DNA from 2 places in the Alcanivorax sp. NBRC 102024 genome. Region 1 is predicted to be linked to the other one. Evidence: predicted binding sites of a transcription regulator. Region 1 holds the regulator's gene; the other holds the start of a gene.
What was found. Region 1 encodes PhoB, which activates phosphate uptake and scavenging genes when phosphate is short. Its sites were predicted from a motif close to TGTCATANNNNTGTCANA; they were not measured.
Positions count from the first base shown of each region.

Region 1 (5,417 bases):
TCCTAGGAACCTCTTGTTCGAATGTCAAGCATACTTGACGCCTTCTGAAGCAACGACCGGTAAGATCACGCTACCGCCAAACCATGCGGGCCGCGATTCATGATCTCTTCTTGCGCGGCGGCGCGTTATCGGCGATCTCGATTGGCTACCCATTCGATTCGCGCCTTGAAACTTTCCACTTTCAACTTGAAACTTACCCCCGCCCCTGACAACCGGATGTCCCATGTTTGCCTTCGTTGAACAACGCTACCCGTCGCTCTGGCCCTACATTCAGTTGATGCGGCTGGACCGCCCCATCGGCACCTTGTTGCTGTTGTGGCCGACCCTGTGGGCGGTGTGGATTGCCGGGAACGGTACGCCCAGCCTGAAGACCGTGGTGATCTTCATTCTCGGGGTGATCATCATGCGTGCCGCTGGCTGCGTGATTAACGACTTTGCCGACCGGGATTTCGACGGCGATGTGGAACGCACCAAAGGCCGTCCGCTGGCCACCGGTGCTATCAGCGCCAAGAAAGCCCTGGCGTTGTTTTGCGGGCTGGGGCTGCTGGCCTTTGTGCTGGTGCTGTTTCTCAATGAACTGACGTTCTGGCTGTCCTTCGGCGGGCTGGGGCTGGCGGTGCTGTACCCCTTTACCAAGCGCTTCACCTTTATGCCGCAACTGTTTCTCGGCGCCGCCTTCAGCTGGGCCATTCCCATGGCCTTTGCCGCCGAAACCGGTGCCGTGCCGGAAATCGCCTGGCTGCTTTACGTGGCCAACCTGGTGTGGACCGTGGCCTACGACACCGAATACGCCATGTGCGACCGGGAAGACGACCTGAAACTGGGCATCAAGAGCACCGCCATCCTGTTCGGCGATGCGGACCGCTTGATGATCGCCATCCTCCAGGGGCTGACTCTGCTGGCCCTGATCATGGTGGGGCAACGGCTGGACTTTTCCTGGCCCTGGTTCCTGGGTCTGGCCGGCATGTCCCTGAGTTTCCTGTTCCAGCACAGCCTGATCCGTTACCGGGAACGCTGGCCCAGCTTCCACGCTTTTCTCAATAACCACTGGGCCGGGGCGTGTGTGTTTGTCGGGTTGTATTTCCAGTACTTCTAGCCGCGAGTTGAAAGTGGCGAGTTCCGAAAACCGGACAACCCCGTCTCGATTGTCCGGTTTTTCGTCACGCGCGACTCGTACCTCGTAACGCTTCCCCCCCTTGCTTTTTCGCCCGTTTCCGCCCAATTTGTCATACAGATGTCACAAAAAAGCAATCTAATAGGGCAACACAGACAGACAGGCAAGGAAGGAAAGCCATGTCCCGTAACCGTATTCTGATTGTTGACGACGAACCCGCCATTCGGGAAATGGTGGCCGTTGCGCTGGAGCTGGCCGATTTTGATGTGCTGGAGGCGGAAAACGCCCAGCGAGGCCACGAAATTATTGTCGATGAACGCCCGGATCTGGTGTTGCTGGACTGGATGCTGCCGTCGGTTACCGGTATCGAGCTGGCCCGCCGCCTCAAGCGTGATGAGACCACCAACGAAATCCCCATCATCATGCTTACCGCCAAGAGCGAAGAGGACAACAAGATCCAGGGGCTGGATGTGGGCGCCGACGACTACATCACCAAGCCGTTTTCCACCCGCGAACTGATCTCCCGCATCAAGGCCGTGCTGCGGCGTGCTTCCAGCACCGCGGCAGACAAGGCCATCGAAGTGGAAGGCCTGTGCCTGGATCCGGTGAGCCATCGCATCAGCGCCGACGATGAGCCGGTGGACATGGGGCCCACGGAGTACCGTCTGCTGGAATTCTTCATGAGCCACCAGGAGCGGGCCTATTCGCGGACCCAGCTGCTGGATCAGGTGTGGGGCGCCAATGTCTATGTGGAAGACCGCACCATCGATGTGCATATCCGCCGGCTGCGCAAGGCCCTGTCCCCCTTCGGCTACGACCGCTTTATCCAGACAGTCCGCGGCACTGGCTACCGTTTTTCGGTAAAATCCGCCAAGGCAAGCTGAAGCGATCCGGTCCGCATGGCGCGTTGCGCGCAATCCCCAGAGGTGATGCAATGCGGATCGGTGACGGTGAATGCACCCACGTAGCCGCAACGGGGCGGTGGAAGCGAGATCATGAAAGCCAGTCTGGCCAAGGAAGTAAATCGCATAGTCGGCTTGATCCTGCTGTCCGTTGCGGCAGCGCTGGCAGTGGGCCACATCTGGCCACTGGTGGTCGGTCTGCTGGGCTACATCATCTGGAGCACCCGGCAGCTGTTTGGTCTGTACAGCTGGCTGGTGCGCGATGACCACACCGAACCCCCGGACAGCATCGGGCTGTGGGGGGAGTTCTACACCCGCCTTGAGCACCTTTTCCAGAAAGAACGCCGCGCCCAGGAAAATCTGCAGGGCATCATTCACCGTGCCCAGCAATCGGTGAATGCCCTGGAAGATGTGGTCATTCTGATTGACCAGCACGGCTACCTGGAATACTGGAACCAGGCTGCGGAACGCTACATGGGGTTCAACGCCCGCCAGGATCTGGGCCAGCCGCTGACCAACCTGGTGCGCCATCCGAAATTCACCGAATACCTGAGCAAGGGGGATTTCCGCGAGGCGCTGGAGATTCCCTCGCCGGTGGACGACAACCGCATCCTGCAATTTCGCATTACCGAATTTGGGGTGGGCGAGCAGTTGATGATGGCCAGGGATGTCACCCGGATCCATCATCTGGAACAGATGCGCAAGGATTTCGTGGCCAACGTGAGCCACGAACTGAAAACCCCACTGACCGTGCTCAAGGGCTACCTGGAAACCCTGCTGGACACGGTGCCGGAGGAACAGTCCCGGTTACGGCGGGCCCTCACCCAGATGGACAACCAGTCCAACCGTATGGAAGCCCTGGTCTCGGACCTGCTGTTGCTGGCACGGCTGGAGGGCACCAATGCGGACAATCTCAGCCAGGCGGTCCCTGTCCACGGCATGCTCAAGCGCATGCGCGAAAATGCCCTGGCGATCAGCGCCGACAAGGGCCACAGCATTGAGCTGGACGTGCCCGAAGAAGCCCGCCTGATTGCCAACCCGGCGGAGCTGGAGAGCGCCTTCGGCAATCTGATCACCAATGCGGTCAAGTACACCCCCGCCGGTGGCCAGATCCGTATTCACTGGTGGCAGGATGAGCGTGGCGCACACCTGGCGGTGAGTGATAACGGTGTCGGCATCGACCCGGCGCATATCCCGCGTCTCACCGAACGCTTCTACCGCCCGGACAACAGCCGCGTCACCGAGACCGGCGGTACCGGCCTGGGCCTGGCCATCGTCAAACATGTGATGATCCGTCATAACGGCAAACTGGAAATCAAGAGTCAGCTGGGCAAGGGGAGCGTCTTCACCTGTCATTTCCCGGCGGAGCGGTTGGTGAGCAAACCCACGGCGGTGGCGGGATGAGTGATACTTTTAAATACCCCGCCGTAGGAGCGTCGCAGGGATCAGGTGAATATCCATGAAAAGAATCTGCGTCTATTGCGGCTCCAGCCCCGGTGAGGGGAACGACTACATCACCGCCGCTGAAGATCTGGCCGACGAACTGGTAAAGCGCGGGCTGGGACTCGTTTATGGTGGCGCCAGCGTCGGTGTCATGGGCGCCATCGCCAATGCGGTCATGCAACGGGGCGGTGAGGTGATCGGCATTATTCCCGATGCCTTAATGCGCAAGGAAATCGGCAACGACCATCTCACCGAATTGCGTGTAGTCGGTTCCATGCATGAGCGCAAAGCGGCCATGGCCGATTGCTCTGACGGCTTTATCGCCTTGCCCGGCGGCATGGGTACGCTGGAAGAAATTTTTGAAATTCTGACCTGGGCGCAACTGGGCTTTCACCACAAACCTTGCGCCCTGCTGAACATCAACGGCTATTACGACCACCTAATCACTTTCCTCGACCATGCCGTCAGCCAGGGCTTTCTGCGCCAGGAACACAGAGGCCTGCTTCAGGTTCACGATACCCCGACAGTGCTGCTGGACAGCTTCGCGGATTATCAGGCGCCGGATGTCACCAAATGGATTCGGCGAGAAAGCCAACTCTAGGAACCGCGTTGGAGCCTTGCTTGCAAGGTGAAGAGACACCCCCGTCGCCCCGCTCTGAAAGCTTCGCCTTGCAAGCAAGGCTCCAACGACCTTAATTATTCGCCGAGCCGCTCCGCCCAGACCTTAAGTGCCTCCAATTGCTTGCCGATCATTTCTCTGGTTTTTTCATCCTGCAGATCGCCATTGCCATCACATTTCTCATGGGCGGCGGAGACGAACACTTCCGGCTTGTTGAGCGGATGTACATCCAGAAACACCAGCACCTGACGCAGGTGGTACTGGCTGCGGCTGGTCCCCATGCCGCCCATGGAGGCCCCCATGATGGCAGCGGGCTTGCCGGCAAAGATGCCGCCCGGCACGCGTGACATCCAGTCAATGGCATTCTTCAGCACCCCGGGGATGGAGTAATTGTATTCCGGCGTGGCAAACAACAGGGCATCCGCTTCTTTTACCTTTTCCGCCAGAGCCAGCACTGGAGCAGGTTGGGTGTCACCATCGTCATCACCGTTATAAAGTGGAATATCGCTGATATCCGCTTCGATGATTTCCATGCCCGCCGGCGCCAATGCCCGGGCGGCGCGCACCAGACCACGGTTATAGGATTTTTCCCGCAAGCTGCCAGCTATGGCCAGAACTTTCATACTGTCTCTCCTTTCCCGGATATCGTAATAACGACCAGCTTCGCGGAAATTAACGGTGTCAGCAACGCAATCTGTGCTGCAGTTTGTATTTTTTAGCAGACGCCATGAAAGAATGATCTTACAGTGAGACTTTCGGACTCAAGGAGAGACGCATGGACCTGTTACGCATTCTTATCGCCATCCTGCTTCCGCCACTGGGCGTATTTCTCCAGGAGGGGATCGGCAAGCATTTCTGGATCAACATTGTGCTGACCATTCTCGGCTACATCCCCGGCATCGTGCATGCGGTCTGGGTGATCGCGTCACGCTAGAAAAGAAAGAGCGAGAAGCGAGTTGCGAGTCGCGAAAGCCTTAACCCCATAGAGGTGTTGCCTTTCAAAACCCGTTACTCGCCACTCGCTTCCAGGACATCGTTATAACAACGACGGTTCGGCGGTCAGGGTGCCGTCGCGATAATCACTCAGGGCCTGGTTGATTTCGTCTTGGGTATTCATCACGAACGGGCCGTACTGGGCAATGGGCTCGCCAATGGGTTTGCCCGCCAGTAGCAGCAATCTGGCACCGTGTTCTCCGGCCACCAGAGTGACCCTGTCACCGTCAGTGAAGGTCGCCAGATGGTCGCTCTTGACCGCCTCATCCGCCACGCTGACCTCACCTTCGAACAGATACAGGAAAGCGTTGTAACCCTGTGTCAGCGGCACCGTCACCCTTTCACC
Region 1 is NZ_BDAS01000001.1:459,238-464,654, reverse strand. It holds gene ubiA (4-hydroxybenzoate octaprenyltransferase) at 224-1,096, shown strand; gene phoB (phosphate regulon transcriptional regulator PhoB) at 1,294-1,998, shown strand; gene phoR (phosphate regulon sensor histidine kinase PhoR) at 2,110-3,420, shown strand; gene A0251_RS02170 (TIGR00730 family Rossman fold protein) at 3,476-4,060, shown strand; gene A0251_RS02165 (NADPH-dependent FMN reductase) at 4,156-4,701, opposite strand; gene A0251_RS17115 (YqaE/Pmp3 family membrane protein) at 4,854-5,012, shown strand; gene A0251_RS02160 (pirin family protein) at 5,115-5,417, opposite strand, start outside.

Region 2 (5,417 bases), on a different contig from region 1:
CGTGCTCAACGATGTCACTGTGGAAGCCCTGGTCAAACAGGCCCTGTCCCAGGCGGAAGCGGGTGCTGACGTGATAGCGCCCTCGGACATGATGGACGGCCGCATCGGCGCCATCCGCGACGCACTGGAAGCCAACGGACACATCCACACTCGCATCATGGCCTACTCCGCCAAGTACGCCAGCGCCTACTACGGCCCTTTCCGTGACGCCGTGGGCTCCGCCGGCAACCTGGGCAAGGCCGACAAGACCACCTACCAGATGGACCCGGCCAATAGTGACGAGGCCCTCCATGAAATCGCCCTGGACCTGGCCGAGGGCGCCGACATGGTGATGGTGAAACCGGGCATGCCCTACCTGGACGTGGTGCGCCGGGTGAAAGACGAGTTCAAGGTGCCGGTGTACGCCTATCAAGTGAGCGGCGAGTACGCCATGCACATGGCCGCCTTCCAGAATGGCTGGCTGGACCAGGACAAGGTAATGATGGAATCCCTGCTGGCCTTCAAACGGGCCGGCGCCGATGGCATTCTCACCTACTTCGCCAAGGCGGCGGCGCAAAAACTGGCCGGGGCTGGCTAGTCTCTGTTCACAAACTGACCAGCCGGGCAGGCACAGCAGCCAGCCCGGCCAATGTCTTCTTGCTGCCCTGGCATACACTTCCCGGGTTTTCTGCCGATTCTTTCTTTGTGTCGGGTCTCTGACCCCGGGAGTTGTTATGCGTACTCTGATCCTGATCGCCACCCTGAGCCTGTCGAGCCTGGCCAGCGCGGAAGGCCGCGCTCCCACTGACCAGGAGATGCAGGAGCTGGACATCATCCAGCAATCCTGGATTTTCCAGGGCTAGAAAATAGCCAGACACAAAAAAGCCGGCGCATGCGCCGGCTTTTTTATTGCCCTGAAATCGTTCAGAAACGATAACGGGCATTGGCGGTGACGGTACGGGTCTCACCGTAGCCACAGTCATAAACGGTTGTCGCGAACTGACCGCGACACCAGGACACGTATTCCTTGTCGGTCAGGTTCTGCACGTTGACGCTGAAGTCCCAGTCGTTGACAGCATAACCCAGCATGGCGTCGTAAAGGGTGACAGAAGGTACCTTGGGAGCAGCCCCGACACCATCCGCAGAACCGGCATAATCAAAGCCCACGTTGTCGCCCACGTAACGCACACCGGCACCAAAGCGCAGACCGTTTTCCAGTTCGTACTTGCCCCAGGCAGAGGCCAGTCGGTCTGCGATATAGGGCAGGCGCTCACCGGACTGGTCATCCACCACACGCAGGTCGGTATAGTTGGCCAGCAGCTCCAGGTTGCCCAGCTGCTTCTTCACTTCCACTTCCCAGCCTTCGGACTTGGCGCCCACCTGTTCAACGCTGTCTTGACCGGGAGAAGGCACCACACGATTGGTTTCTTCGATATAGAAATAGGCCGCCGAGGCAGACAGATCACCCGCGTCGTTCAGATACTTGAACCCGGCCTCCTGCTGCTCACCGGTGGTGGCCGCAAGGCTGCTGCCATCGTTCGTCCCCAGATTCGGCACAAACGCTTCGGAATAACTCACATAGGGAGACAGACCGAAATCGAACTGGTACATCAGGCCCAGGCGACCGGTGGTTTCGCTGTCATCACTTTCCCTATTGGCATTATCCACAACGAAAACCTTGTTGGTGGATTCGTCGTGGCGCAAGGCACCGGACACCACCACATTGCCGATTTCCATATGGTCAATCAGGTAAACCCCGGTCTGGCGAATGGCATTATCGTTACGATCTTCCGGGTCCAGGGCGCTGTAGACCACATTGCCATACTGGGGGTTGTAGAGGTTGATCGTGGATGTTGCCACAACATCAGAGAAATAGTTGCCCTCTTCCCACAGGGCATCCTGGTAATCAACACCCAGCGCCAGGGTATGGCGGGTCACCCCCAGGTCCATCTTGCCTTCCAGGCGCACATCGAAGTTGCTGACATCGGTGGCACGATCCGCCATGTGCATGGTGCGCTCAATCGTTCCATCGGCACTTATGGTGCCGCCAATGGCCGCCCAGTGCTCCCGGGTTTCCGTCTCGGAACTGGTGTGGCGGGCGGTAGCCGCCAGGTTCCAGTTGTCAGTCAGACGCTGGTCCACGAACAGGGTGACTTCGTTCTGGGTACGGTCATAACGGTCCCAGCTCGGCTCACCGACAAAGGTCTCCACCGGAATGTCGCCCTTGACGCCCGGCAGCAAGGTGCCTTCCGCCGGCAGGAACTGGGCGGAGATGCCGCCATTGTTTTCCTGGGCATTGAACAACAGGGTGACGGTGGTGCTGTCCGTGGGCAGCCAGGTAAAGGACGGAGCAAACACAAAGCCATTGTCGTCCACATGATCCACCTGGGTACCGCTTTCACGCTTGAGCGCAACCAGGCGGTACAGCAGCTTGCCATCTTCGGACATGGGGCCGGTCACATCGGCGGCCAGCTGTTTGCGGTCGTAGGAGCCCACCTGCGCCCAGATTTCGCCCTGCTTCTCCGGTTTGGGCAGCTTGGACACCGTATTCACGATCCCGCCCAATTCCGCCTGACCGTAGAGCACGGAAGACGGCCCCTTGAGCACTTCGATGCTTTCCAGGGCATAAACGTTGGGCCGGGCACTGTTGTAGGAACCATAAACAGAGCGCAGGCCATCCTTATAGACGGAGGCATCCAGGCCACGCACCTTCACCCAGTCACCGCGAGTATCGAAACCGAAAGCACCGGAATAGACGCCGGAGGAATACACCAGCGCGTCCTGAACATTCTTGGCGCCGGTATCCTTGATGAACTCTTCATTTACCACGGTAATGGCATAGGGGGTCTTTTCCACCGGCACATCCAGCTTGCCCGACTGGGCAGCCCGGTCCTCGGTGATATAGCCCTCACCCTCAGGGACGTCGGCATTTACCTGAACGGCAGGAATAACATGGCTGTCGGCCTCATCGGCCTGAACAGGAATGGTGGCAACCAGCAATAGGGTGCCGAGCATCGGCGTGCCCCAAAACACGCGATTTCGGTAATTCATCAGAAACTCCCAGAATAAGGCAAGCAATAACAAGAATGATTCGCATTATATTTCATTGCTTAACCCGCTGAAAAGCCCCGGACAACGCCAAAATCAACGCTTACGAACCTAATTCAACTCTGCAGCACCGGGTAACCCGGCAAAAAGGGGCGTCTGCAGGACGCACAGACTGGATGTGAACAGCCCCCGGGGGAGCCTTTGCATGAAGCCCTGCATGATCAGCGTGGACTGAAGTATGCTGGGCATAATTCAGGGGTCCCTTTCCCGGCCAGGTAACATAAAATCTTTTTTCGGCTGTCATTGCCGTGTCACATTAATGTCATGCAATAGGGAACCCCGAAAACGGTCCCGTCAGGACGACGCCATGAATGACATTGCCAGCGAACACAGCGCCATCGACCTCAATAACCCGGATTACTATTTCAACCGGGAGTTGAGCCTGCTGCAGTTCAACCTGCGGGTACTGGAGCAGGCCATGGATGACAGCCATCCGTTAATGGAACGGCTGAATTTTCTGCTGATTTTTTCCAGCAACATGGACGAATTTTTTGAAATTCGTGTGGCCGGGCTGAAGAACAAGCTGGAAACCCAGACCGGCCAACCGGGCCCCGACGGCATGCTGGCCGAGGAAGTGCTGAGGGAAATCAGCCGCATTACTCACGAGGCGGTGGACCGTCAGTACCACATTCTCAACAACATCCTGCTGCCTGCCCTGCGCGAAGAAGGGGTGGACTTTCTGCGCCGGGAAGACTGGACCGAGGCCCAGGCCGAGTGGGTGAAAAAATATTTTCGCGAACAGATCTACCCGGTATTGACGCCCATCGCGCTGGATCCGTCCCACCCGTTCCCGCGGCTGGTGAATAAAAGCCTGAACTTTATCGTGCCGCTGGACGGCAAGGATGCCTTTGGCCGCTCCACCGGCCTGGCCATCGTGCCTGCGCCCCGTTCCCTGCCCCGCCTGATCCGCATCCCTGACGAGATCAGCGAAGGGGGCGACGACAACTTTGTGTTCCTGTCATCCATGATCCACGCCCACGTGTCGGATCTCTTCCCCGGCATGAAAGCCACCGGCTGCTACCAGTTCCGGGTCACCCGCAATGCGGACATGGAAGTGGACGAGGAAGTGGAAGATCTGGCCAGCGCCCTGAAAGGGCAATTGCTGTCGCGCCGTTATGGCGACGAAGTGCGCCTGGAAGTGGCGGACAATTGCCCTCGCCACCTGATCGACTATTTGCTGGAACAGTTCGAGCTTGCCGAGATTGATTTGTACGAGGTGAATGGCCCGGTGAATCTGGCGCGCATGTTTACCAGCGTCAATCGCCCGCGCCTGCACTACCCGCCTTTTTCGCCGAAGCTGGCACCGGCGGTGAAAAAAACAGACACCATTTTCGACGCCATGGACCAGGGGGATATTCTGCTGCATCACCCCTTTGAATCCTTCCAGCCGGTGGTCAACCTGCTGGCAGAAGCGGCCCGGGATCCCAAGGTGCTGGCCATCAAACAGACCCTCTACCGCACCGGTACCAAGTCAGAAATCCTTGATCATCTGGAAACCGCCGCCCGTAACGGCAAGGAAGTCACCGCCATCGTGGAACTGCGGGCGCGCTTTGACGAAGAATCCAATATCGAAGGGGCCCGGCGCTTGCAGGAAGCCGGCGCCATCGTGGTGTACGGGGTGGTGGGCTACAAGACCCACGCCAAGATGTTGCTGGTGGTGCGCCGCGAAGGCGATGGCATCAAACGCTATGTGCACCTGGGCACCGGTAATTACCACACCAAGACCACCAAGCTGTACACCGACTACGGCCTGATGACCTGCGAGAAAGGCATCTGCCAGGACGTGCACAAGATCTTCCAGGAGCTCACCGGCATGGGCAAGGCGGCGCGGCTCAAGCAGCTGAAGCATTCGCCTTTTACCCTGCACCCGTCACTGATCGAATGGATCGACTTTGAAACGCAGCAAGCCACCGCCGGGAAACCGGCGCGGATCATTGCCAAATTCAATTCCCTCACCGAAGAGAAGATCATCCAGGCCCTGTACCGGGCCAGTCAGGCGGGGGTGGAGATTGATCTGATCGTGCGCGGTATCTGTTGTCTGAAACCCGGAATCCCGGGGCTCTCCGAAAATATCCGGGTGCGCTCGGTGATCGGACGTTTCCTGGAACATACGCGGATTTATCACTTCCACCATGGCGGCGAGGATCTGGTGTATGGCTCCAGTGCCGACTGGATGGATCGCAACCTGTTCAACCGGGTGGAAACCTGCTTCCCGATCAACGACCCGGTGCTCAAGGCCCAGGTAATTGAACAGGGCCTGCACTATTACCTGCGCGACAACAGCCGCGCCTGGCTACTGCAACCCGATGGCAGCTACCTGCGCGCCCAGC
Region 2 is NZ_BDAS01000007.1:123,868-129,284, forward strand. It holds gene hemB (porphobilinogen synthase) at 1-577, shown strand, start outside; gene A0251_RS17690 (hypothetical protein) at 714-842, shown strand; gene A0251_RS12240 (TonB-dependent siderophore receptor) at 904-3,030, opposite strand; gene ppk1 (polyphosphate kinase 1) at 3,395-5,417, shown strand, end outside.
Region 2: the regulator PhoB is predicted to act here: its motif matches at 3,337-3,354, upstream of ppk1 (polyphosphate kinase 1).